DNA from 2 places in the Schinkia azotoformans genome. Region 1 is predicted to be linked to the other one. Evidence: a T-box and tRNA genes for the amino acid it is inferred to sense, from the RefSeq annotation. Region 1 holds a T-box; the other holds one or more tRNA genes.
What was found. The T-box of region 1 lies ahead of P9E47_RS08550 (valine--tRNA ligase). A T-box ahead of a tRNA ligase gene usually reads a tRNA of that ligase, here a tRNA-Val.

Region 1 (22,740 bases):
CGAACTTAGCAGAAGCGGCAATGCAGGCAAAAATGATCGTGCCTGAAATGGAGAAAAAAGGATATTCAAAAGCATTCGCAACAACCTTAACTGGTGCGGCAGCATTGATTACACCGATTATCCCTCCGGGTGTTGCAATGATCATGTACGGCTATGTTGGAAATGTTTCAATTGGAAAACTGTTTTTAGCAGGGGTATTACCAGGCGTGGCTTTGTGTATCATGTACATGATTTATATTTATTTCTACGCAAAGAAGCACCATCTTGAAACCGATAATAAAAAGAAAATCACAATGAAGGAGTTTCTATCTTCCTTTAAAGATGCCATCCTGGCTCTAATTTTACCGGTTATTATTATCGGTGGAATCCGTATGGGAATATTCAGTGCAACAGAAGCAGGAGCAATTGCGGTATTGTATGCGTTAATTCTTGGATTGTTAGTATACCGTGAAATGAAAATCAAGCATTTAATGCAGGCTTTATTGGAAACTGCTCATACAGCAGCCTCCATTCTTATTATCATTGGGGCAGGCTCTGCGTTTGGATGGGCATTAACCTTGGAGCAGGTTCCTCAAAAGATGACAGAATTAATGGTTGGAAATATTGCTTCTCCAACAATGTTCTTCATTGTAGTTCTAGTCTTCTTATTAATTGTGGGTATGTTCGTTGAAGGCAACGTTTCTATTATTATCTTAACACCATTATTTATGCCAATGCTGATGCAATATGGGATTGATCCCGTCCATTTCGGAATCTTCTTCATTATCTGTTTAAGTATAGGTACAATGACACCACCGCTTGGTACAATCATGTTCGTAACTTGTGCCGTTACCGGTACGAAGGTAGAGGAATTCGTAAAAGAAAGCTGGCCGTTCTTAGTAATACTAATTATTGCAGCGTTATTAATGGCGTTCGTTCCAAGTATCTCTATGTTCTTGCCAAATCTACTATTCTAGTAACAGGGGGAGTCTTTTCTAATGAATAATGCAGTCCTAAATGTCACTCAAATTCATCCTGATGATAATGTCTGGATCTGTTTGGCTGATATGAAAAAAGGTGACGAATTAACAATAAGTGGTATACGGGTCACCCTTAAAGAGGATATTTCCAGAGGTCATAAGGTAGCATGCAAACCTATTAAAAAGGGATCCAATATAATTAAGTTTGGATTTCCGATTGGCCATGCCGAGGAAGATATTGATCCTGGTGAATTTGTTCATACGCATAACGTAAAAACAAATTTAAAGGGTGAACTTGAATATACCTTTAATCCTACAAATAATCAACTAAGCTCAACCAATGATAAAGTAAGCCCTACGTTTATGGGGTATCGCCGTGAAAATGGCGATGTAGGGGTGCGTAATGAAATTTGGGTTATTAATACTGTAGGCTGCATTAACAAGGTGGCCGAAAACCTTGTGAAAATGGCGGAGCGTTCAATAAAGGTAGACAATATCGATGGCTTTAGTCATTTTGCTCACCCATATGGCTGCTCGCAGCTAGGTGATGATTTAGTTTATACCCAAAAAATATTAGCAAATCTAATTCATCATCCAAATGCAGGCGGTGTACTCGTTTTAGGACTTGGCTGCGAAAATAATTATATTGATCTATTTAAAAATGTGATTGGTGAATACAATCCAAATCGCGTAAAATTCCTTGCTGTGCAGCAGGTTGAGGATGAGTTTGAAGAAGGTCTTGCAATCCTTGAGGAGCTCGCAGAGTACGCTGGTCGAATCAAACGAGAAGCGGTTCCGGTTTCTTCCCTGAAGATTGGGTTAAAATGTGGTGGTTCTGACGGGCTTTCCGGTATTACAGCCAATCCACTGCTTGGCGTATTCTCTGATAAGCTGATTTCTTATGGAGGAAGTACAGTTTTAACAGAAGTACCTGAGATGTTTGGTGCGGAAACGATTTTAATGGACCGCGCCAAAGATGAAGAAACATTTACTAAAATCGTAGACTTAATTAATAATTTTAAAAAGTACTTTATTAAATATGACCAGCCGGTTTATGAAAATCCGTCACCTGGAAACAAAGCAGGCGGTATTACAACACTAGAAGAAAAGTCGTTAGGCTGTGTTCAAAAGGGTGGATTTTCTCCCGTTAATGATATCCTTGAATACGGAGGCCGTGTAACTGAAAAGGGCTTAAGTCTTCTTCAAGGTCCCGGCAATGATCTGGTATCGGTAACTGGCTTGGCAGCAACCGGCTGCCAAATCGTCTTATTTACAACAGGAAGAGGTACTCCATTTGGAGGCCCAACACCAACTGTCAAAGTCGCAACGAATACGGCACTTGCAGAAAAGAAAAAAAGATGGATAGATTTCAACGCCGGTCAGTTAGTAGAAGGCACTACTATGGAAGAATTATCAGAACAATTTTTCCAGTATATTATTGACGTAGCTTCTGGAAGAAAACAGACTAACAATGAACTTTATGGTTACAAAGAAATAGCCATTTTTAAAGATGGCGTAACCATGTAGGAGATGAGTAAATGTCTAATACTTCGTCATTATTAAATAAAAAAACTCTATTAGAAACTGGTTTTGCTAACGGACTTCCATCATCCTCTTATCCTGAACGTGTGTTGCAAATTGGGGAAGGAAACTTTTTAAGAGGATTCATTGATTGGATGTTTTTCGAAATGAATAAGGTTGGGGAGTTTCAAGGCCGTGTTGTTGCTCTTCAGCCAACCCCTAGAGGGAAGGTTGTACCGAAGCTGAATCGCCAAGACTGCTTGTATACCCTTATCCAAAGAGGGATTTACCAAGGGACTACTGTCGAAAAGATTGATGTAATTGATTCCATAAGTAGAGGCATCAACCCTTATTCAGATTGGGAAGAGGCTCTAAAGGTAGCGGAATCTCCTGACATTGAATTTGTATTTTCTAATACAACAGAAGCAGGGCTGCAATATGTTGATGAGAGTTTTGACGAAGCTGCTTCCCCTCTATCATTTCCAGGCAAACTTGTGTCACTGCTATTCCACCGTTATACAATTTTTAACGGTGAAAAGGGCCGTGGCTGGATGATTATTCCTTGCGAATTAGTAGAGAATAATGGGGTTGTTTTAAAGGAGCTTTGCAAAAAGCTTACATTGAATTGGGGACTTCCGGAGTCATTTTGGACATGGGTTGAAAATGAGTGTTCGTTTTGCAATACACTTGTGGACAGGATCGTAACAGGTTTTCCGCATGGCGAAGAGCAACAATTAGCGGATCGTCTTGGCTATCAGGACGAATTAATGACAGTTGCAGAACCCTATCATTTGTTTGTTATTGATGGACCAACTGAACTACAAGAAAAGCTTCCTTTTAAAAAAGCTGGATTAAATGTTTATTTCGATGATATCACTTCGTACCGTGAATTAAAGGTAAAATTGTTAAATGCACCTCACACGCTCCTTGCCTCCTGCGGAATTTTGTATGGGGTTGAAACGGTAAGAGAGGGGATTAAAGATGATTTACTCGGTAATTTCATAATTCATGCGATGATGGAAGAAATAAGTTCAACATTACAGCCGAAGGAAAAGGAAAGCTCTAGTCAATATATTCATGATATCATTGACCGTTTCTTGAATCCGTTTCTGCATCATCGATTGTTGGATATTAGTTTAAATGGATATTCAAAATATCGAACAAGGGTTATGCCAAGCTTACTGGCTTTTAAAGAAGCAGAGGGGGCATATCCGAAAAGACTGGCTTTCAGCCTGGCAGCTTTAACTTCTTTTTATAAGGTAGTCGAAGACGATAAGGAAGCAAACAAGTTTTTTGGACATGGTCCTAATGGATTGTATGAAATTAGGGACAGCCATGACGTTATTTCGAAATTCCGTGAATTTTGGGAGAAATATGATGGAACGACGGAGTGTACAACTAAATTGGTGAAAGAACTTGTTGTTAATGACTTGCTGGGTGAAAAGACGTTATCAGAAGCAGAGGGGCTTTCAATATTTATTGCGAAACATATTATGATGCTTCAAGAATTAGGAATGAAAAAAACTTTAGAATTCATTGAACAATAAGTGAAACAGGGGGGCGGTTCTGCTGTTCCAAATTTTGTACAGTCCCTCCAGTTTCTTATTTTACTAACGGGAGATGTAAAAGTTGAAAACGATCGTATGTCAACAGCCTGGCGAAATGAAAATGATTGAACAAGAAAGACCTTCAGTCATTGCTGATAATGAAGTATTAGTAGCGGTAAAAAGAATAGGAATTTGTGGTACAGATATTCATGCTTATGGCGGAAACCAGCCATTTTTTGCCTATCCAAGAGTTCTTGGTCATGAATTATCAGCCGTTGTTGAACGTGTTGGTGCCCATGTAACAAAGGTTGAAGCAGGTGATCTAATCTCTGTTATTCCTTATATGCATTGTGGAGAATGTATCTCTTGTAAAAATGGTAAAACAAATTGCTGCACTAATATGAAGGTTCTTGGCGTTCATATAGATGGAGGAATGACTGAACATTTAGTCCTTCCGGAAAGCCATGTTTTTAAAGTAAACGAATTATCTCTAGAAGAAGCGGCGGTAATTGAACCGTTATGTATCGGTGCCCATGCAGTAAGAAGAGCTGATATTCGTGAAGGTGAAACAGTATTGATTGTTGGTGCAGGACCGATTGGGATGGGGGCAGCAAGATTTGCCAAGCTTCAAGGCGCGAAAACAATCATTATGGACATTAATGAAGAACGTTTACAGGCCTGCAAAGAATGGGCAGGTTGTGATTTTGCAGTCAAAGCATCTGATGCGGCTGTTGAAGAATTAAAAGCTGTGAATGACGGCTGGCTTCCAACTGTAGTTATGGATGCAACTGGAAATAAATTTTCGATGACGAATGCATTTGATTATGTATGCCATGGCGGGAAGGTCGTTTATGTAGGGCTTGTGAAAGATACAATCACTTTCAACGACCCAGACTTTCATGCGAAGGAACTAACTTTAATGGGAAGCAGAAATGCGACTAAAGAAGATTTTGAATATGTTATTCAGTCTGTTAAAGATGGAAAAGTAAACGCAGCGTCTTATATTACTCATAAGATTAATTTTGATGATGCAGTTTCATATTTTGAAGCTAAAAGTTTCAATACCAATAAAGCGTTAATCGTCCTTGAATAGTGATGAAAGGAATTTTTTGAATGGAAAAATATCAAATTTTTCAACGTTTAATGGAATCTGGCGTTGTCGTAGTCATGCGTAAGATGACACCAGAGAAGGTTGTATCTATTGTTTCCGGATTGAAGTCTGCGGGGATAACAGCTGTTGAAATTACAGTTGAGGATAATGGTGGTCTCGAGGCAATCCAAACGGTTAAGGAGCACTTTAATGGTGAAATACTTATTGGTGCCGGTACCGTTTTGGATGGTGAGACTGCGAAGGAAGCTATTAATGCAGGTGTTGACTTTATCGTAACCCCAGTTGTTTCAAAAAGTGCGATCGACGTTGCCAAGCGCTATGGCTGTTTTATTGGGGTAGGTGCGATGACACCAACGGAAATATTGACTGCCTATGAAGCCGGGGCAGATTTAGTGAAAGTTTTCCCAGCAGATAATTTAGGTCCTTCTTATCTGAAAAATGTAAAAGGACCTCTAGGACATATTCCGCTAATGCCTACTGGTGGTATTAATTTGAATAATATCGGTGACTATGTAAAAAGCGGTGCAGTATGTGTAGGCGTAGGCGGAGCACTATACAATTATGATACAGAAGAAGAAATTGCAGCAACGGCAAGAAAGTTTGTTGAGGAATATCAAAAAGCTAAAATGAATATGAAGTAATTTAATTTTAGGAATTTGGTTACTTTGGGGTTTTGCACAAGGGATTTTGCTTATGATCTCTTGTGCTTTTTTTATTTATTGGATTTAATATGACATTTCGTATAGGTTTTAGGTATTTTGAGGATGATTCTATTTTTGCGCATTAAAAATATGGCATAAAAATGCCTGTCCCTACATAAATCTGTAATGTCATAGTAAAAATTGGATTCGAAAGGTGAAGTTGTATTTTGCTTTTTGAATAACCTCTAAATATAGAAGGGGGAGGACGTTCATTGACATTTAATCAAACATCTTCTATACGATTTTCAGTAGAAGAATCTGTATGGTTTAAAAAAGGACAGGAAGTATCTGATTTAATTGGTATATCGTTAGAACCTGAAATTTCTGTACAAGAACATGACAAATATATATCCATACGTGGTGCATTAGTACTTTCTGGAGAATATCGTGCACAAACTCGTGATGGTGAGGACGAAATTAATTCACTTCGGGATTCCGCCATCTACAGAACTGTCGACGAAGTTAGCGAAAATGGTGATGGAAATCTCGCTATGAAGCACCGCTTCCCAATTGATATTACGATCCCGACTAATCGTATCCGTAGCCTTGAGGAAGTATATGTACTTGTGGAATCCTTTGATTACGAAATTCCCGAAACCGGCAGGCTTGAGCTAAAGGCGGACCTGTGCATTAGTGGGATTGCAAATGAGAGAGAACAAGAGCAACAGAGTGTTTATGAACCACAAGAGGTCCGTGAAGCTGTACAGGAAATTTCGAGATTTAGTGAAATTCCAGTGGCGCAGGATATACGGGGAGAGTTAGGTATTCAACCGGATCAAGAGGTTCAAGCAGATCAATCGGTTGATGATGACGAGGAGGCGATAGAGGCTCGCCAGGCTTCTTTGAATGTACAGCTGGAAATTCCTCAGCCGCCCTCTTTAATCGAAGCTGTAACAACCAATGACGGACTCGGAAGTGCCTTTAGACAAAGTGTATTTGATACTTTTAAAAAGTCACAGGTAGAAAGCGAAAAAGAAGAAGAGGATACTTTTCCATCGTTTACTACAGAAGTTCGAAAACAAGAGGACGAAAATGAGGCTGCTGATTTAGAAAATGCTGCTGAGGCAACAGAGGCACCGCCAGCCGCAGAAAGAGCAGAGGTTAATTTAACGCTTGTTTCCAAAGGAGTGCCAAATCAGAGCGAAGTCGTGGATGTTGATCAAGTGGATGAATTTGAGTTAGCAGAGCGACCAATTGTGGCCGAAGCAAACACGGAAGATGTTGTGGATGCAGATGCAGTTGCTGAAGCTGCCGTTGAAGAAACGGCCATCCCAGTGAATATTGTAGCAAAGAGGTCTCCGCAAATTGGTATGAAAGGTCGTTCGGAGCAACAAGAACAAGGCTGGAATCCAAAAAGCCTATATGGAACACCGCAAGCAACCTATAATACTTCCGGAGCAAGAGAAAATGTTGCAGAGGCAGTTGAAAATGAAACAGTAAAGCCACAACGTTCAATGAGAACAGAAAATGCCTTATATTTAACAAAAATGCTTTCTTCCGATGGTGAAGAGGATTTTTCAAAATTAAGGCTCCGCATTGTCCAAAATGGCGAGACATTAGGAACAATTGCTAAAACCTATGATATTTCTACAACTCAAATAATCCGCTTGAACGGGTTGGATGATGAAATTGTAAAAGAAGGGCAAATTCTCTATATCCCTGCCTATGCTGGAGTTGAAAAATAATGGGCTTCCATATGGGAGCCCTTATTTTTACTTTATGAAATAGGCTTTGTGCTTCGTTAAGCACTTGTTTTTCTAATCATCATGGAGTTCCGTGAGGTGATTTTTATTGAAACAACAAACACTTGAACCATATTTTAGAATATTAACAAAGTATAGGTTGGAACCTGATTTTATCGAGGATTATGGGAAGATCAAAAAAGTATACACAAAACAAGGAATTTTTGCATTAAAAGAAGTCAGATACTCGGAAGAGCAGCGAAATCGATTTATGCAAGCCGTTAATCGTTTGCATGACAAGGGCTACCGCCATGTTGTTCCAATTTATTTAAGTTCCGATGGCAGGCATTTACAAAGTGATAATAGCAGTGGCTGCGAATTTTATCTAATGCCATGGATTGATAATGGGCAAGTACGAGCGGATCAACGGTTTGTGGATTTAATGAGGGAAGCAGCTCGAATCCATAAAGTTACCGAGGTAACAGGGAAAGCAAATCACTCTTATTTTCAGCATTTTTATGAAAAATCTATTGCAAATATCGATAAGCGCAAACTTGATTATGAACGATTTATTGAAAAAAGTGAGCAGAAAATATATATGTCTCCTTTTGAATTATTGTATTGCACGCATTTTGTTCAATTAATGCGAATGGAGGATTTTGTATTAAATACCTTAGTGGACTGGTATGAAGCAACAAAAGAGAAAAACAAAGACCGCATATCTATTTGTCATGGCAATTTATCTCCTAACCATTTACTCTACGATGAAAGAGGGTACAGCTATCTTTTCAACTTTGACCGAACATTTAGGGCATCTCCCATATACGATCTGCTTGATTTCTTTAGAAAGGCGCTATACCGCTATCCGCAAAAAGCGGCTGAAGCCGTAGGATGGTATAAGGAATACAGCCAAAACCACCAACTTACAGACGATGAAAGATTATTATTATTTTACTATTTAACTCAAACAGATAACATTCACAGAATCATTCATCAATACCAAACAGACCCATCCATCTCAGAGAAAAACATTGTTGTTAAACTGCAACGATCAATCTGGCAAATGCAAGCCGCCCACACATTAGTCACACAAATAAATGAAGGCATTCAACAGGAAAAGAACGAGGCTTTATTTGCGGAAGATAACGGGGGTGGCGGTGAAAGCAGTGAAAGCTTTGTTGGTAGCGAAAATAATGGAGGAACTGAAAACAATTATTAGTAAAAATAGCGAAGCAGTGTTTACGAAGAAAACTATGACAGCATCTTCTCTAACACAGCAAAAAGGGCTGACCCCGAAATTCATAGGGCCAGCCCTTTTCATATCCACTCCAAGTAAAAGGCAACTAATGTTAAAATCAATATAGAAAGCAAAATGACATCAAAAGTCGTTGGGAGAAAAAGAGTTCGAATTGCTTGGAAAATAACAAGTGGCAACATAATCTGTTCCAACACTAAAAGAAAATGACGACACCAAGGAGGAAGACGAAATCGATAAAATCTACTCATGGGAACGATCTCCTTTCTAAGTTGTTGAATGAAAGGTCGTAAAATTGTGTAGTAGTATTTATTATATGAACAAATTTGGAAATTGTGTTGTTTCATTGGTCAAATTTTTAAATATGATTAGAAGATAAAATGCGGCCAATCTGGCGTGTCCAGAGCAGGTCCTGTCCGCAAAATGATGATAACTATCTAACTGCTCTATTAAACTCTATCGGTACTATATAATGCCCGGGCTTTCCATAGCCTTCATATTCAAAATTGTTTGCGAGAATTCTACGGATAGTTCTTATTGACTTATTCCCCTTACACCACTCATAAATCCTATTCGTCGTAATCTTTTCATCCGGGAACAGCCATCGAAACTCCTCAATGCTTCTCAAAATTGCTGCAGAGGGAGCCTCCTCAAATCCACATTTACACTTTAAGGTTACATCTACAAATGTTCGGCAATGTGGGCAATATATGCCTTTTTCAAGTTGATCATATTCATAGTTGGGCAGTCGTTTATAGGGGGATTGAAAGGTTTGTTTTGAAACTAATGTTTCTGCAAGTTTTGAATGCTTCCCATTTAATTTGGATGGTGTCCGATTGAGCTTGTCTAAAAATCGGCTGAGTTGTGATGGGAAAATAATTGATTGATTAATTGGAGCATGGTATAAGTGGAAATTAGGATTGATGAATATTAGGTAAGATTCGATGTGCATGTTATAGCCATTGTTTTGGAGAAGTTGCTTAAGCAGGATTTCGCTTCGTTCCAGTTGATGCAATGGATTCCTAATAGTAGACCCTGATAGTGTGAGCCATTTGTCGCCTTCAAGATAATAGTCGCCTTCAAAATTTTTGACCTCGAATTGAAACAGTGTTCCTTGAGATATAAGCGTTGAGTCGATTTGAAATACGGTGTTATTAACCTCAAAAAGCAAATCATTTAAAAGTAAACCATCAATTAATATATCCTCAGACCATATATCAAATTGCTGTTCACCTTTAAATCCCTTCTCAAGGTTCTCGTAACGTCTTAAATCATCAATTGGAAACTCCATCCTCGAATATAAAAATCTAAGGAGTTTTAATTCATCAGAAACAAAGCGTGGTTTAATGAATTTCATGAAAACCCTCCATAACAAAAATATAAGATTATGTTAATTTTATGCAATTAACAGAACCTTTACAAGAAAAAATTCCACCAAACGACAACTTTTTCCTCCAACTTAGTATTAAAAAAGAAAAATATTGGGGATAATGTTGACGATTTGAATTTTTTAAAGTTAATATATATTAAGTGAACTGAAAAAAAGCGGGTCAGATGTGAAAACACGATATCGGTTTTATGAAGTTAGACTCAGACACTATGTTAGTTATAACAAAGTAATGGTCCATTCACATATAAGGTCGTCCCGCCATATTAATAAGTAAGTTAATTAAATTCAATTCAATGAAATGCAATGATAGGGAAGAGTACTTCGTGAACCCTTCAGAGAGAGAGGTCAATTTGCTGGGAGATCTCTTAGGATGTAGCGCGGGAAGGTAGCCCTTGAGCAGCTTTTCTGAACAAAACGTAAACTAACGTGGGAAGTATGTGTGGAGCTTCTTAATTTGCTAAACTATTCTGCAAAAATTTACTTGCCCAATCAAAACGTAAGTAGGAAAAGCCGGCCACAGTCCGTTATCTGTTTGAGCGCATTGATATTTTTTTGCATGGGTATGCGGGTATGTATCGCATAATCAAATAGCCATAACAAAAATATCAATGAAAAAAGGTGGTACCGCGAAGAATAGCTTCTTTCGTCCTTTTATATGGACGAAGGGAGTTTTTTTATTTTTTTGAAAAAAAAATACATAATTAAATTCCCAACCAAATCAGGAGGTACAAAGGAATGACTAATCAAGAGATCAATTTACCTACAAAATATGATCCGCAAGCTGTTGAAGAAAATCGTTATGAATGGTGGCTGCAAGGAAAGTTTTTCGAAGCTGATCCAAGCTCAGGAAAAGAGCCGTATACAATCGTTATTCCACCACCAAATGTAACAGGTAAACTACATCTTGGTCATGCGTGGGACACAACGCTCCAAGATATTTTAACAAGAATGAAGCGGATGCAGGGCTATGATGTTTTATGGCTACCAGGGATGGACCATGCTGGCATTGCGACTCAAGCAAAGGTTGAAGGTAAACTTCGTGAGGAAGGTAAGTCACGTTATGACCTTGGCCGTGAGAAGTTTCTAGAAAAATCTTGGGAATGGAAAGAGGAGTATGCAAATTTCATCCGTACCCAATGGTCTAAACTTGGCCTTGGCCTTGATTATAGCCGTGAGCGCTTTACGTTAGATGAAGGTCTTTCAAAAGCGGTTCGCGAGGTGTTTGTAAAGCTTTATGAAAAAGGTCTCATTTACCGCGGTGAGTATATTATTAACTGGGACCCACAGACGAAAACAGCTTTATCTGACATCGAGGTTATTTACAAAGATGTTCAGGGTGCTTTTTATCATATGAATTATCCATTAGCAGATGGCTCAGGTTCCATTGAAGTTGCGACAACACGTCCAGAAACAATGCTTGGCGACACGGCTGTTGCTGTTCATCCTAAGGATGAAAGATATCAACATTTAATTGGTAAGACGGTAAAACTCCCTATCGTTGGCCGTGAAATTCCAATAGTTGCTGATGATTATGTTGATATGGAATTTGGTTCAGGGGCGGTAAAAATTACGCCTGCCCATGATCCAAATGACTTTGAACTAGGAAATCGTCATAATCTTGAACGTGTTTTAGTTATGAATGAAGATGGAACGATGAATGAAAATGCAGGCATTTACCAAGGCATGGACCGTTTTGCTTGCCGCAAACAAATCGTGAAAGATCTTCAAGACCAAGGTATTCTATTCAAAATCGAAGATCATTTACATTCAGTTGGTCATTCAGAGCGCAGTGGGGCCGTTGTTGAGCCGTATCTTTCAACACAATGGTTTGTAAAAATGCAGCCACTTGCTGACGCAGCAATTGAACTACAACAAAAGTCCGGTGAAAAAGTAAACTTTGTTCCTGAAAGATTTGAAAAAACATACTTACATTGGCTAGAAAACATCAGAGATTGGTGTATTTCTCGTCAATTATGGTGGGGTCACCGCATCCCGGCTTGGTACCATAAAGAGACAGGCGAAATTTATGTTGGTCACGAGGCACCAGCTGATGCGGAAAATTGGAATCAGGATGAGGACGTTCTAGATACATGGTTTAGTTCTGCACTATGGCCGTTTTCAACATTAGGCTGGCCGGATGAAAACGCTGAAGATTTCAAGCGTTATTACCCAACAGATTGCTTAGTAACAGGCTATGATATCATTTTCTTCTGGGTATCAAGAATGATTTTCCAAGGACTTGAATTTACAGAAAAACGCCCGTTCAAAGATGTTCTTATTCATGGCCTTGTTCGTGATGCAGAAGGTCGTAAGATGAGTAAGTCCCTTGGCAACGGTGTAGACCCTATGGATGTCATTGAAAAATACGGTGCGGATTCACTCCGTTATTTCCTATCAACTGGTACTTCACCAGGTCAGGATTTACGTTTTGTTTGGGAAAAAGTTGAATCAACATGGAACTTTGCCAATAAGATTTGGAACGCATCCCGGTTTGCCCTCATGAATATGAATGGCATTAAATATGAAGAGCTTGACCTGAGCGGTGAAAAATCAGTTGCAGATAAGTGGATTTTAACTCGTTTAAATGAAACAATCGAAACAGTAACGAAAATGGCTGATAAATACGAGTTCGGTGAGGTTGGTCGTGTTCTCTATAACTTCATTTGGGATGATCTATGTGACTGGTATATCGAAATGGCGAAGCTTCCATTGTATGGTGAAGACGAAGCAGCGAAGAAGACAACTCGTTCTGTATTAGCTTATGTTCTTGATAATACAATGCGCTTACTACACCCATTCATGCCATTTATTACCGAGGAAATTTGGCAAGCACTTCCACATGAAGGCGAGTCTATTACGGTAGCAAAATGGCCAGAGGTACGTGCTGACTTAACAGATAATGCAGCTGCCGAAGAAATGAAACTATTGGTAGACATTATCCGTTCAGTACGTAATATCCGTGCGGAAGTTAATACACCAATGAGTAAGCAAATCAAGCTAAATATCAAAGCGAAAAACGATGATATTTTAGCAAGCTTAGAAAGAAATCGTCATTACTTAGTACGATTCTGTAACCCAAGTGAATTAACAATCGCAACTGAACTATCAACAGATGAAAAAGCAATGACAGCAGTAGTGACAGGTGCAGAATTATCGCTACCACTAGAAGGCTTAATTAATATTGATGAAGAAATTGCCCGTCTGCAAAAAGAATTAGAAAAACTAAATGCAGAAGTAGACCGTGTTCAAAAGAAATTAAGCAATGAAAAATTTGTAGGAAAAGCTCCAGCCAATGTTGTTGAAGAAGAACGTAAAAAAGAACAAGATTACCTTGAAAAACGTGCAGTAGTGGAAGCGCGCATTCAGGAATTAAGAGGCTAAAGACAGACTCTGACCCCAAAATAGAGGAACTAAAAAGCAAATCTCAAAAATTATCATGAGATTTGCTTTTTATTCTTTTTCAGAATTATAAAGATCCTTAAAAAATTGAATTCTCCCGTCGGACTTAGGCTAAGGTATGGTATTAGCTTTTTAAATGCGGTCTATATACATTCCCATGATTTTGCTATAATAGAGGTAAATCGTGGGAGTTGATGCAATGTCTAAGGAACGCATTAATCATGACGGTCTATTTAAAGAACTGCTTAATAACTTTTTTGAAGAGTTTATGATTTTATTTTTTCCTGAAGCATGTGAAGAAATTGATTTCAATCATACAGTATTTTTATCACAAGAATTAATTCGAGATATTTTTAAAGGTGAAAAGAAAGTTGTGGATTTGTTGATTGAAACAAAGCTTAAAGGTAAAGATGGGTTTATTCTTGTGCACATTGAATCCCAATCCTATGAGCAAATAGACTTTAACGAACGAATGTTTTATTATTTTACTCGGCTTTATGACGAACATCGTAAACAAATTTTGCCTATTGCTATTTTCGGTTATGATAAACTTAAAAATGAGCCAAACACATTTTCAATAGGATTTCCTTTTCTTGAAGTCCTTAATTTTCAATTTTTGAAGGTTGAATTAAAATCCCAGAACTGGCGAGAATATTTAAAACAAGATAATCCAGTAGCAGCAGCACTTTTAAGTAAAATGGGGTATTCCGATGAAGAACGTGTCCAAGTCAAAAAAGAATTCTTAAGAATGTTAGTTCGCTTGGAATTAGACCCAGTGAGAACGGAATTAATTGCTGGCTTTTTTGAAACATACTTAAAATTAACCTCAGACGAAGAAAAACAACTATATGATGAAATAAAATCTTTAGGACGTGAAGAGGAGGAAAAGGTTATGCAAATCACAACTTCATGGCATGAGAAAGGCAGAGAGGAAGGAGTTAAAAAAGGGATTGAGGTAGGTAAAGAAGAAGGGATAAAAGAAGGCATAAAGGTGGGAAAAAAGGAAGGAAAAAAAGAAGCCTTGATTGAAGTAGCCCAAAGTATGCTGAAGGATGGCTATACAGTTGAACAAATTGAAAGATTAACAAAACTTAGCAAGGAAACGATTAAAAATCTAATTCATTAATATTAAAATTCTAATTTAATTTGGAAGGATGAAAAAACTTGATAATTTCTCATCCAGATCGAAAATTCAAACCGAAGTATGTATATTATTTCCATGTTGAAAATGGTCTTGCTGCCTATGATAGTGAAGAAAAATCGGAGGTTGGCTCTGTTATTATTGTTGATGGGATTGGAACATATTCTATTAAAATTACTCGTATTTGGACATCTGAAGAAAAAGAATTTATTGAATATGAATCTTTCAAGACTATTGTTTGTAGACCGAAATTTTTACCTTTAGAGGAAATTCAAAGGACCATTAAATACCCAAAAACGTCATATTTTGAAAAAGGCAAAGAAGAAGGGTTAAGAGAAGTGAAAAAAGAAGTTGCTCGTAATTTAATTAACGAAGGGATTGATTTGGAAAGAATCGCTAAAATAACTCAATTGTCAATAGATGAATTAGAAAAAGTTCAACAGCAATTAAAACATTAAACAATCAGTCTGCATAAAAAATAAAAAGCAAATCTCAAAATTACATGAGATTTGCTTTTTTAATTTTTTTCGGAGTTATTAAGTTCCATTAAATAATTTTCATATTCTTGTTTGTTCTTTTCAAGATACTGAACGAGATCGCCAATTCGATCAATGGAGTTCCAACTTAAATGATGTTCAATGCCTTCAACATCATTATAAATATTCTCCTTTTTTACCCCGATTAACTCTAAAAATTGTTCCAACAATTCGTGGCGTAATAATAATCGTTGACCAATTTTTTTTCCTTTCGGCGTGAGTACAATACCTCGGTATTTTTCATATATAAGGTAGTCGTCTTTGTCTAACTTTTGTACCATTTTAGTTACGGAAGATGGTTGAACAGATAAATTTTCGGCAATATCTGATACCCTTGCATAACCTTTTTGGTCAATTAATAAATAAATTTGTTCAAGATAGTCTTCCATACTAGGTGTAGGCATTTCGATACCATCCTTAAAAATTTTCAGTGTACCTATAATTATAAAGGAAGATAAAAGGTCTTACAACAAATTATAGGAAAGCGACTATCCAATTATCATATCCAACCAAGTGCCCTTACTACTGTTGCGATTAAAAAGGTTATAAGAACGGCAACCATGGTTGGAATAAGAAAGGAGAGAAAGGTCCATTTCTTACTTTTTGTTTCTTTGTAAATATTAAACAAAGTTGTTCCACAAGGATAATGCAGTAGAGAAAACAGCATCATGTTTAGGGCTGTTAACCAAGTCCAGCCTTGGTTAACAAAAATCAGCTTAACCTCTGCCAAACTATCAATTTCAAGTAAAGCCCCTTGGGATAAATATCCCATTAAAAGAATCGGAACAACAATTTCGTTAGCAGGCAATCCTAGAATAAAAGCAGTCAAAATAAATCCATCCAAACCTAACATTCTCGCGAAAGGGTCTAGAAAACCAACAAAATGGATGAGAATGGAGCTATCCCCAATAGTAATGTTTGCTAAAATCCATGTAAGGATGGAAGCTGGGGCAGCAACGATAACCGCTCTTTTTAAAACATACCATGACTTATCAAGACTTGAGCGCACAACGGTGTTCCAAATTTTTGGACGACGATAAGGGGGGAGTTCTAATGTATAGTGGGAAGGTACCCCTCTTAACAATGTTTTAGATAAAAACCACGATACAAATAAGGTTACAGCAATTCCGAATAAGACCAGAACCATTACTGTTGCAGCTGTAACAATGGTAGCCATTCCACCGCTAAAGGTGGCCGCCATATATAAGGATGCAATCAAGATTAACGTTGGCCAGCGACCGTTACATGGTACGAAATTATTCGTTAGAATCGCCAGCATTCTCTCCCTTGGTGACTCGATAATTCTTGTTGACATAATTGCGGCCGCATTACAGCCAAACCCCATTGCCATTGTCAGACCCTGTTTTCCATGTGCGCCGACCCCTTTAAAAAGGCGGTCAAGATTAAAAGCAACCCGGGGCAAATAGCCATAATTCTCAAGCAAGGCAAACAGCGGGAAAAATATAGCCATTGGTGGGAGCATCACGCTTACGACCCATCCGGTTCCTCTGAAGAAACCTAGAACTAATACTCCATGTAGCCAGCTGGGTGCATGGATCGCAATAAAAAATTGAGTTATGTGCTGTTCCACCCAAGCAAATCCGGAAGCAATTAGACTTGATGGAACATTTGCTCCAGCAATTGTAATCCAGAATACGATGCCAAGCATGAAAAACATAATAGGAAATCCCCATATAGGTGAGGTCAGAACAGCATCAATTTTTTCTGTTTTCCATTTTTCTTTGTCTTTATATGTCACGACATTTTTGCATATCGTTGAACTTTCCTTATAAATATTTTCAACAATTTCATCTCGTATTTCTTCATTTACCAATGTAGAAGCAAATTTTGCAACATCAGCTAATGAAGAATTTGGTAACGGTAATTGTGCACCCATGTTCTCACATCCTTTTATTCAAGCTTTCTACTAATCCTCTATCCCCATCTAAAAGCCTCAGTGCAATCCAGCGAGAGGGGAAGCGATTGCCAACTATTTTTTCAACAATCGGTTCTAATTCATCAATTTTCTTTTCTAGTTCTGGAGAATAATTGATTTTGTATTTTTTTGTAGTTATGTTTCCATGGACTAGGTCGTGGATTGTTTTAAATAAATGGTCAAAGCCCAGCTTGTTTCTTGCCGAAATTTTTACAACAGGTACATTTAGTTGTTCAGACAACCGCCCGCTATCTATTGTAATTCCCTTTTTTTCCGCCTCATCTATTAAATTAACGCAGACAATCACCTTTTCTGTCATTTCTAGTACTTGAAGGGCAAGATTTAAATTCCGTTCCAAAGCTGTTCCATCTACAACAACGAGGGTTACATCAGGGGTTTCAAAAAGAATATAATCTCTGGCAACCTCTTCATCAACTGAGTTGGAATATAAGGAATAGGTTCCTGGCAGGTCAATGATTTTGAATGTGTCATCCAAATATTCGAATGCCCCTTCCGCCAGTTCAACGGTTTTTCCGGCCCAATTGCCTGTATGCTGTTTTAAGCCGGTTAGTGCATTAAAAAGGGTGCTCTTTCCAGTATTGGGGTTACCGGCCAAGGCAATTTTAAATGTACTCATCATGTGCGCTCCTTTACAAAGATTTTGGAACTTTCTTCTTTTCGCAAAGCAATCGTTGTGTTATTAACTCGATAAGCTGCGGGATCACCCAATGGGCTTTTTTGCAAAACTTCGATAAGTGCTCCTTTTACAAACCCTAAATCTAATAAACGACGGCGCATCACACCTTTGATGGACATGCTTTCTATTACAACGTTATCACCAATTTCACATTGACAAAGTGGTATGGAATTTTCAATCATATTATTTACCCTCACTAAAAATAGTTATATAGACGCCAAAAAGTTTCCTTAAGGAAAATTTTATTTTATTTTATGCAAATTTCAATAAAAAGTAAACTATTTTGTTTCAAAAAATTATGTAAGCCACTCACGTTGACAATAAGAAAGAGTTATTCTTACAATTATTGTAGGTATATACTGTAAGTATGGTAGGAGGATTAACTAATGAACAATGAATTTAACGAAGCACTTCACTGGCTAAACAGTCGTACTACATTTGGGATCAAACCAGGCTTAGAGCGGATGAATTTCATGCTTGAGCAGTTGGGTCATCCAGAAAGACGCTTAAAAACTGTTCATGTTGCCGGTACAAATGGCAAGGGCTCAACTGTAAGTTTCATGTGTCATATTTTACAAGAAGCAGGCTATATTGTAGGTACCTTTACTTCACCTTATATTGAGAGCTTCAATGAGAGAATTAGTGTTGATGGAATACCGATTTCCGATGAGGATTTTGTGGAGATAGTAAAAAAAATAAAGCCAATCGTTGAAAAATGCGAAGCAACGGAATACGGTGTCCCAACGGAATTTGAAGTATTAACTGTGATTGCACTTGAGTATTTTGCTAAAGTTGCAGTTCCATACATTTCACTTATCGAAACTGGTCTTGGAGGCCGATTAGACTCAACAAATGTAATCACCCCACTCGTTTCAGTGATTACAAATATCGGACAAGATCATATGAATATCCTTGGCAACACAGTAGAGGAAATCACAAAAGAAAAGGCTGGAATCATTAAGTCAGGTTTCCCAGTTGTAACGGCAGTTGAACAACCTGAAGCGGAGGAAATCATTGCTGATGTGGCTAAATCCAAAAACTCTAAGCTATACAGATTAGGCAAAGAATTTAAAACTATCGATACAGCCCTACATAATGGCAATGAAGTATTTACGTTTCAATCGCTATTTAATAGGCTCGAAAACCTAGAAATTACAATGAAAGGCGAGCATCAAGTGAAAAATGTTGCAACTGCCTTGATGGCGATTGAATACTTAAAACAATATTTTGCCTTTGTTATTGATGAAGAGCATATTAGAACTGGTCTTTTAAAAACAACGTGGAAAGGACGTTTCGAAAAAGTCTCAGACAAGCCGCTTACCTTTATTGATGGCGCCCATAATCCTGAAGGTATTGATACATTGTGCAAGACAATCCAAAGATATTATTCGGACAAAAAAGTTCACATCATTTTTAGTGCACTTAAGGACAAACCTTTAAAAGAAATGATTGGCAAATTGGATGCTATTGCAGATAAAATCACTTTTACTCAATTTGAATTCGCTCGTTGCACGGAGGCTAGCGAACTATTTGAGCTTTCCTCATCAGCAAATAAGCACGTTAATGTGGATTGGAAGGAAGCAATTGAAAGTGAGAAGCGGGAAATCGGTAGGAGTGAAGAAGAAGTTCTAATTATTACCGGGTCGCTTTATTTTATCTCGGAAGTTCGTAAGCTAGAATGCAGGTAGCAACAGAGAATGTTTGTATAATTCCCAAAAACTGAGATGGGACTTGAAAAGGGGAATCATAGAACCTGTATGATTCCCAAAATCAATATTTTTTATTTTGGTGCATATGTTGGAAGGCGATGATAGTGTAAACATCTTTTTGAGGATTATTTTTAAAAGAAATTATATAGGGTTTTATCTTTACGTAATACCTGTCCTTGTAATTCATCCTTTGTTGATATGTCTGGTAAATCTGTGGATAGAAATTCCTTAACCTTAGCTGTTTCAAAAGAAAGAATAAAAGACCGCCAATGAAAAGCAGTCTTGTCTTTTATTTATATTCAATTTCAAAGGAGTCCTCATCCAATGCCCAACCCAGAAATGGTTCTTCCCCTTTAGATATGTTTGCTAGAGGAGATTGACTAATATAGGAATAAGCCGACGCACAAATTCCACGAGATTTAGTAGCATTGCAATAGCTTGGGTAATTACCTGGCAGGTCACTATTATCCGCAACATAGACTGTCCCTGTTACTTTAATTAACAGTTGGTTACCTTTATTTGTTTTAAAATTTGTCACATCACCAAATATATAAGCGTCACCATTGACGGTTATTTCACCATTTACTGCTCCAGTAATATCTCTAAAATAGGCATCTCCATTTTGAACAAGGATGGATGATTTATTCCCAATCGTAACTTTTCCATTAATATACAAATTACCGGATTGAATTACAATATCACTATCGTTATTGGTTAATTCAAGCCCTCCATTAATATATAGCCCTTTTATTGTGAGATCCGTTTTTTTGTCAACAACACTCGTACCGGATATTAAGATGTTACCTTTATTATTACATAGTTCAAGTCTAGTACAGCTGTTAAAATTGGAAGGCGGATTTGGAAAGATAATATCTTTCCCTATATCGTTTCCGTTGTTTGCTAGACTATGATTATCGATTAAAAAGCTCCCATTGATCACTTTCTTATACCCCATAAAGTCACCTTCACTCGTAAAATGGACCTCGATATGGTTGCAGTTACTTCGATTGATAGTTACATCTTTTATTGTTGATTGATAACTGGATTTCATAGAAGTAGGAATAGCCGGGAAACCATTTAGTTGAATTGAACTACAAAAAAGCCGTGATAGATCATCTATTTTAACTTTGGGATCTTTCAAACGAAAGTCCTTTACCTCATTTTCTGCCTTCTTTATTTGCTGGAGGGAATATTGGTGAAAATATAATATCCCCATTTCGGCCAAATTTGTTGCTTGAATCTGTTTTTGGCTAATCCCCGTTTGTTTAGCAGAATTCAGGACAGCTGCTGATAAAACGGCTGAAAAAATGAGAATAATAACCATGACCAAAAGTACAGTAACAAGGGCAGAACCTCGATTATTATGAAAAATATTCATTACCTCATCCCAGCCTCAATGCGAATAATCCCTGTCTCAATTTCAAAAGGAGTGCTCCCATTCGGAGCCGTTCCCTTAATTTTTACGTTCAAAAGATTCGTATCCGGTGAAACACTAAAAGGATTGCTTTCTGATATCTTCATATTATTGATTTCTACCTCAAAGAAAACATTTCGATTTCCAAGTGTATCCGTCGTACTATTTGGATAGGTTACGATATAAATGTTTTCATTTTTATCGTAGGAAATTGTGTAACTCCTATTTTGCTGATGAATCGTCCGCAGTTGTGTTAGTAATAGGTTTGCTTCCTGCTGAAGAAGCTGCTCGGAAGCAATATTTTTATAGCTATTCATACTATTAATCAATACAGAAGCGGCAATCCCCATTACGATTGTTGAGATGGCAATTGTTACCAACAACTCTACTAACGTTAGACCTCGATTATATTTTTCACGCATATTATAAGGAGCCTTCCAAGTAATGGTAGGTTTCAGTGATGACCGAATCCTTAGGTTCTTCTATCAGAATATGAATTAAATAGAGGGGATAATTTTTATCTTTCCTTAGCTCTAGTTGAAGTTTAAATTGCTCCTCTTTGTTAACGAAATATTGGTTATTGTCAATTCCCAAAATGATTTTCTCTTGTTCAGAAAATGGATCTTCAAACGATTTATTATGTTGAAAGATAGTGTTATTACTTTTAATAATCCCGATAACCTCTTGAGCAAGATTGATTGCCATTAATTGATGATTATTCTTATTTGTAAATAAGGCAGACTGACTAAAAAAAACGAAAAATGATAAAAGAATAACCGATAAAATTACAACTGCCACTAAGACTTCAATTAATGTAAAGCCACTCATGTCTCTTTTATTTAACACATTCATCACATTACCTTTCAGAGAACAGTGTTCTATTTATTATTTGCAACATGATTTAAATAATTCAAAAATCAAAGGATTTTAGTATGGTAATTCACAATATTGTTACAACCTTACAAGTTGTAATTTGTATTTTTTTGTATAATTAAGTCAATAGCAGGATAAATTTTACATTTGGTAAAAATGATCGGTGAAAAAGTGTTTTGAGCAGTATAAGGGAGGGAGAAAGGATGAAAGCTAAGAAATCCATTGCCATATTACTAACATTTCTGTTGTTAGTTATGCAATGCTATCCGTTCAGCGATATTTTTGCTGGAGGTCATGTAGAAGCAGCAGATACATTAGTTGAAGTCAAAGTTTTAACAGATGTAAATGTAAATGCAACACTAAACCCAGGAACAGGGGACCATTATGAACTTGGTTTAAATATGTCTAGTGGTGATGGGCTTCTTGATGTAAAACTTGTGGGTGCAGATGGGGTTGCTATATTTTATGCACCAGATTTAGCTGGGAAGTTATCTGTAGAAGAAAAGGCAAATGTGCGAGTTGAACTTCTTCCAGTTACAATGAATGATTTGCCTACGTTGAATAATTTAGTCGGTCAATTGACTTCAGAACTAAACGGTTTAGTGAATAAATTAGTTGGTGGAATAGAATCAATTCTGAACAACCCTTTAACAGGCTGGCTATTAAATGTACAAGGGCTTACTAAATTGACAACATCACTTACAGCTTTAAATAATTTGAATAAAAGTCTAGAAGACTTAACGGCTTATAATGGTCAAGCAGATGTACAAGTACTTGATAATGGACTATTGATTGTTGATTTTGGTGAAGGTCTAGGGAATCATTTGAATACAGTAGTAAATGATGTTGTGATAGAATTACTTGAAAAT
Region 2 (2,268 bases), on a different contig from region 1:
AAAAATTTCAAATCTCATCGTTTCCTAACGAATACTCTTAAATAAAAAGAAGCTCATAAACCCCGTTATATCAAGGTTTATGAGCTATCTAAAAATTCTTATCGTAACTAAAATTTTCTTAAAAGTACCGGTGGTCGGGGTCGAACCGACACTCCTTTTGGGAACACGATTTTGAGTCGTGCGCGTCTGCCAATTCCGCCACACCGGCATAGGCAATAATAGTATAAAGTTAAAATGGTGCCGAGAACCGGAATCGAACCGGTACGGTAGTCACCTACCGCAGGATTTTAAGTCCTGTGCGTCTGCCAGTTCCGCCACCCCGGCAAAGGGTTATAAAATTAAATTGGAGGCGGCAACCGGATTCGAACCGGTGGATAAAGGTTTTGCAGACCTTGGCCTTACCACTTGGCTATGCCGCCGTTGGAGCGGAAGACGGGATTCGAACCCGCGACCCCCACCTTGGCAAGGTGGTGTTCTACCACTGAACTACTTCCGCAAGTATTGAATTAAATGGCTGGGCTAGCTGGATTCGAACCAGCGAATGACGGAGTCAAAGTCCGTTGCCTTACCGCTTGGCTATAGCCCATTGAATAATATTTATGCCGCTATAGGGCTAATAATTTAGAATATAAGGGGCGACTGATGGGGATCGAACCCACGAGTGCCGGAGCCACAATCCGGTGCGTTAACCACTTCGCCACAGCCGCCATCGTATGAATTTAATTGGCAGGGGCAGTAGGAATCGAACCCACGCTGGAGGTTTTGGAGACCTCAGTTCTACCGTTAAACTATGCCCCTATTAAAATGGTGGAGGGGGACGGATTCGAACCGCCGAACCCACAGGGAGCGGATTTACAGTCCGCCGCGTTTAGCCACTTCGCTACCCCTCCAGCTGGTGCCGGCTAAAGGACTTGAACCCTCAACCTACTGATTACAAGTCAGTTGCTCTACCAATTGAGCTAAGCCGGCAATAAATATGGTGGCTCGAGACAGAATCGAACTGCCGACACGAGGATTTTCAGTCCTCTGCTCTACCGACTGAGCTATCGAGCCACAATGGCGGTCCCGACCGGGATCGAACCGGCGATCTCCTGCGTGACAGGCAGGCATGTTAACCGCTACACCACGGGACCATTAGTATTGATTGTTTTTTTTGGTTGCGGGGGCAGGATTTGAACCTACGACCTTCGGGTTATGAGCCCGACGAGCTACCAGACTGCTCCACCCCGCGATAGTAAAAATTATATAATATTGTACTTCCTTCAAAGTTCGCATAGAAACGACTGTCCCTTCCTCTGCAAGCTTATTCATGGAAGTTAATACGTCGGGACAACTCGAAGCAAATTCACTGATGCTTTGCTCGTTGCTCCACCCCGCGATAATTAAATTTAAAATTTGTAATGGTGGAGGATGACGGGATCGAACCGCCGACCCCCTGCTTGTAAGGCAGGTGCTCTCCCAGCTGAGCTAATCCTCCATATTGGTGACCCGTACGGGATTCGAACCCGTGTTACCGCCGTGAAAGGGCGGTGTCTTAACCGCTTGACCAACGGGCCAAATTATAATTTGAAAATGGCGGAGAGCGAGGGATTTGAACCCTCGAGACAGTGTTAACCGCCTACACGATTTCCAATCGTGCTCCTTCGGCCACTCGGACAGCTCTCCATCATGGCTCCACAGGCAGGATTCGAACCTGCGACCGATCGGTTAACAGCCGATAGCTCTACCACTGAGCTACTGTGGAATGAAGCTGAATTATATATGCCTGGCAATGTCCTACTCTCACAGGGGGACAGCCCCCAACTACCATCGGCGCTGAAGAACTTAACTTCCGTGTTCGGAATGGGAACGGGTGTGGCCTCTTCGCCATCATTACCAGACATATAATTACCAAAGGACAAGTTTTATTATATATAATTCTTGCGAATTATTCAATAGTTTATTCCTTCAAAACTAGATAATCAGCTACAGCTCCCAGCGACTCGTAAACTTCGCTCATCTCCCTACGATAAGTCAACATCGACTCACTACGTTCGTCGTGTTTCCTTTATCTCAGTCGATGCGCTCCAGTTTATACGTCGCTAAACGGTCGCTTTCGCTTTTCTATTTTCCTTAGAAAGGAGGTGATCCAGCCGCACCTTCCGATACGGCTACCTTGTTACGACTTCACCCCAATCATCTGTCCCACCTTAGGCGGCTGGCTCCAAAAGGTTACCCCACCGACTTCGGGTGTTACAAACTCTCGTGGTGTGACGGGCGGTGTGTACA

Region 2: it has a tRNA-Val gene. The T-box ahead of P9E47_RS08550 (valine--tRNA ligase) is inferred to sense a tRNA for this amino acid. The anticodon was not compared.

What each region holds. Positions count from the first base shown of each region.
Region 1 is NZ_JARSMD010000015.1:195,482-218,221, reverse strand. It holds gene P9E47_RS08595 (TRAP transporter large permease) at 1-956, shown strand, start outside; gene P9E47_RS08590 (UxaA family hydrolase) at 978-2,486, shown strand; gene P9E47_RS08585 (tagaturonate reductase) at 2,498-4,027, shown strand; gene P9E47_RS08580 (zinc-binding alcohol dehydrogenase family protein) at 4,110-5,120, shown strand; gene P9E47_RS08575 (bifunctional 4-hydroxy-2-oxoglutarate aldolase/2-dehydro-3-deoxy-phosphogluconate aldolase) at 5,141-5,779, shown strand; gene P9E47_RS08570 (LysM peptidoglycan-binding domain-containing protein) at 6,052-7,524, shown strand; gene ysxE (spore coat protein YsxE) at 7,631-8,740, shown strand; gene P9E47_RS08560 (hypothetical protein) at 8,839-9,027, opposite strand; gene P9E47_RS08555 (nuclease-related domain-containing protein) at 9,210-10,133, opposite strand; T-box leader at 10,461-10,820, shown strand; gene P9E47_RS08550 (valine--tRNA ligase) at 10,902-13,547, shown strand; gene P9E47_RS08545 (Rpn family recombination-promoting nuclease/putative transposase) at 13,765-14,691, shown strand; gene P9E47_RS08540 (hypothetical protein) at 14,730-15,164, shown strand; gene mntR (transcriptional regulator MntR) at 15,224-15,646, opposite strand; gene P9E47_RS08530 (nucleoside recognition domain-containing protein) at 15,742-17,139, opposite strand; gene P9E47_RS08525 (FeoB small GTPase domain-containing protein) at 17,144-17,815, opposite strand; gene P9E47_RS08520 (FeoA family protein) at 17,815-18,057, opposite strand; gene P9E47_RS08515 (bifunctional folylpolyglutamate synthase/dihydrofolate synthase) at 18,262-19,563, shown strand; gene P9E47_RS08510 (hypothetical protein) at 19,874-20,962, opposite strand; gene P9E47_RS08505 (PilW family protein) at 20,962-21,420, opposite strand; gene P9E47_RS08500 (type IV pilus modification PilV family protein) at 21,422-21,850, opposite strand; gene P9E47_RS08495 (adhesive domain-containing protein) at 22,075-22,740, shown strand, end outside.
Region 2 is NZ_JARSMD010000004.1:5,547-7,814, forward strand. It holds tRNA gene P9E47_RS02145 (tRNA-Leu) at 126-208, opposite strand; tRNA gene P9E47_RS02150 (tRNA-Leu) at 236-324, opposite strand; tRNA gene P9E47_RS02155 (tRNA-Cys) at 345-419, opposite strand; tRNA gene P9E47_RS02160 (tRNA-Gly) at 422-496, opposite strand; tRNA gene P9E47_RS02165 (tRNA-Gln) at 512-586, opposite strand; tRNA gene P9E47_RS02170 (tRNA-His) at 635-707, opposite strand; tRNA gene P9E47_RS02175 (tRNA-Trp) at 725-798, opposite strand; tRNA gene P9E47_RS02180 (tRNA-Tyr) at 806-890, opposite strand; tRNA gene P9E47_RS02185 (tRNA-Thr) at 894-969, opposite strand; tRNA gene P9E47_RS02190 (tRNA-Phe) at 978-1,053, opposite strand; tRNA gene P9E47_RS02195 (tRNA-Asp) at 1,058-1,133, opposite strand; tRNA gene P9E47_RS02200 (tRNA-Met) at 1,155-1,231, opposite strand; tRNA gene P9E47_RS02205 (tRNA-Val) at 1,402-1,477, opposite strand; tRNA gene P9E47_RS02210 (tRNA-Glu) at 1,482-1,556, opposite strand; tRNA gene P9E47_RS02215 (tRNA-Ser) at 1,574-1,665, opposite strand; tRNA gene P9E47_RS02220 (tRNA-Asn) at 1,670-1,744, opposite strand; rRNA gene rrf (5S ribosomal RNA) at 1,764-1,880, opposite strand; partial or broken rRNA gene P9E47_RS02230 (16S ribosomal RNA) at 2,117-2,268, opposite strand, start outside.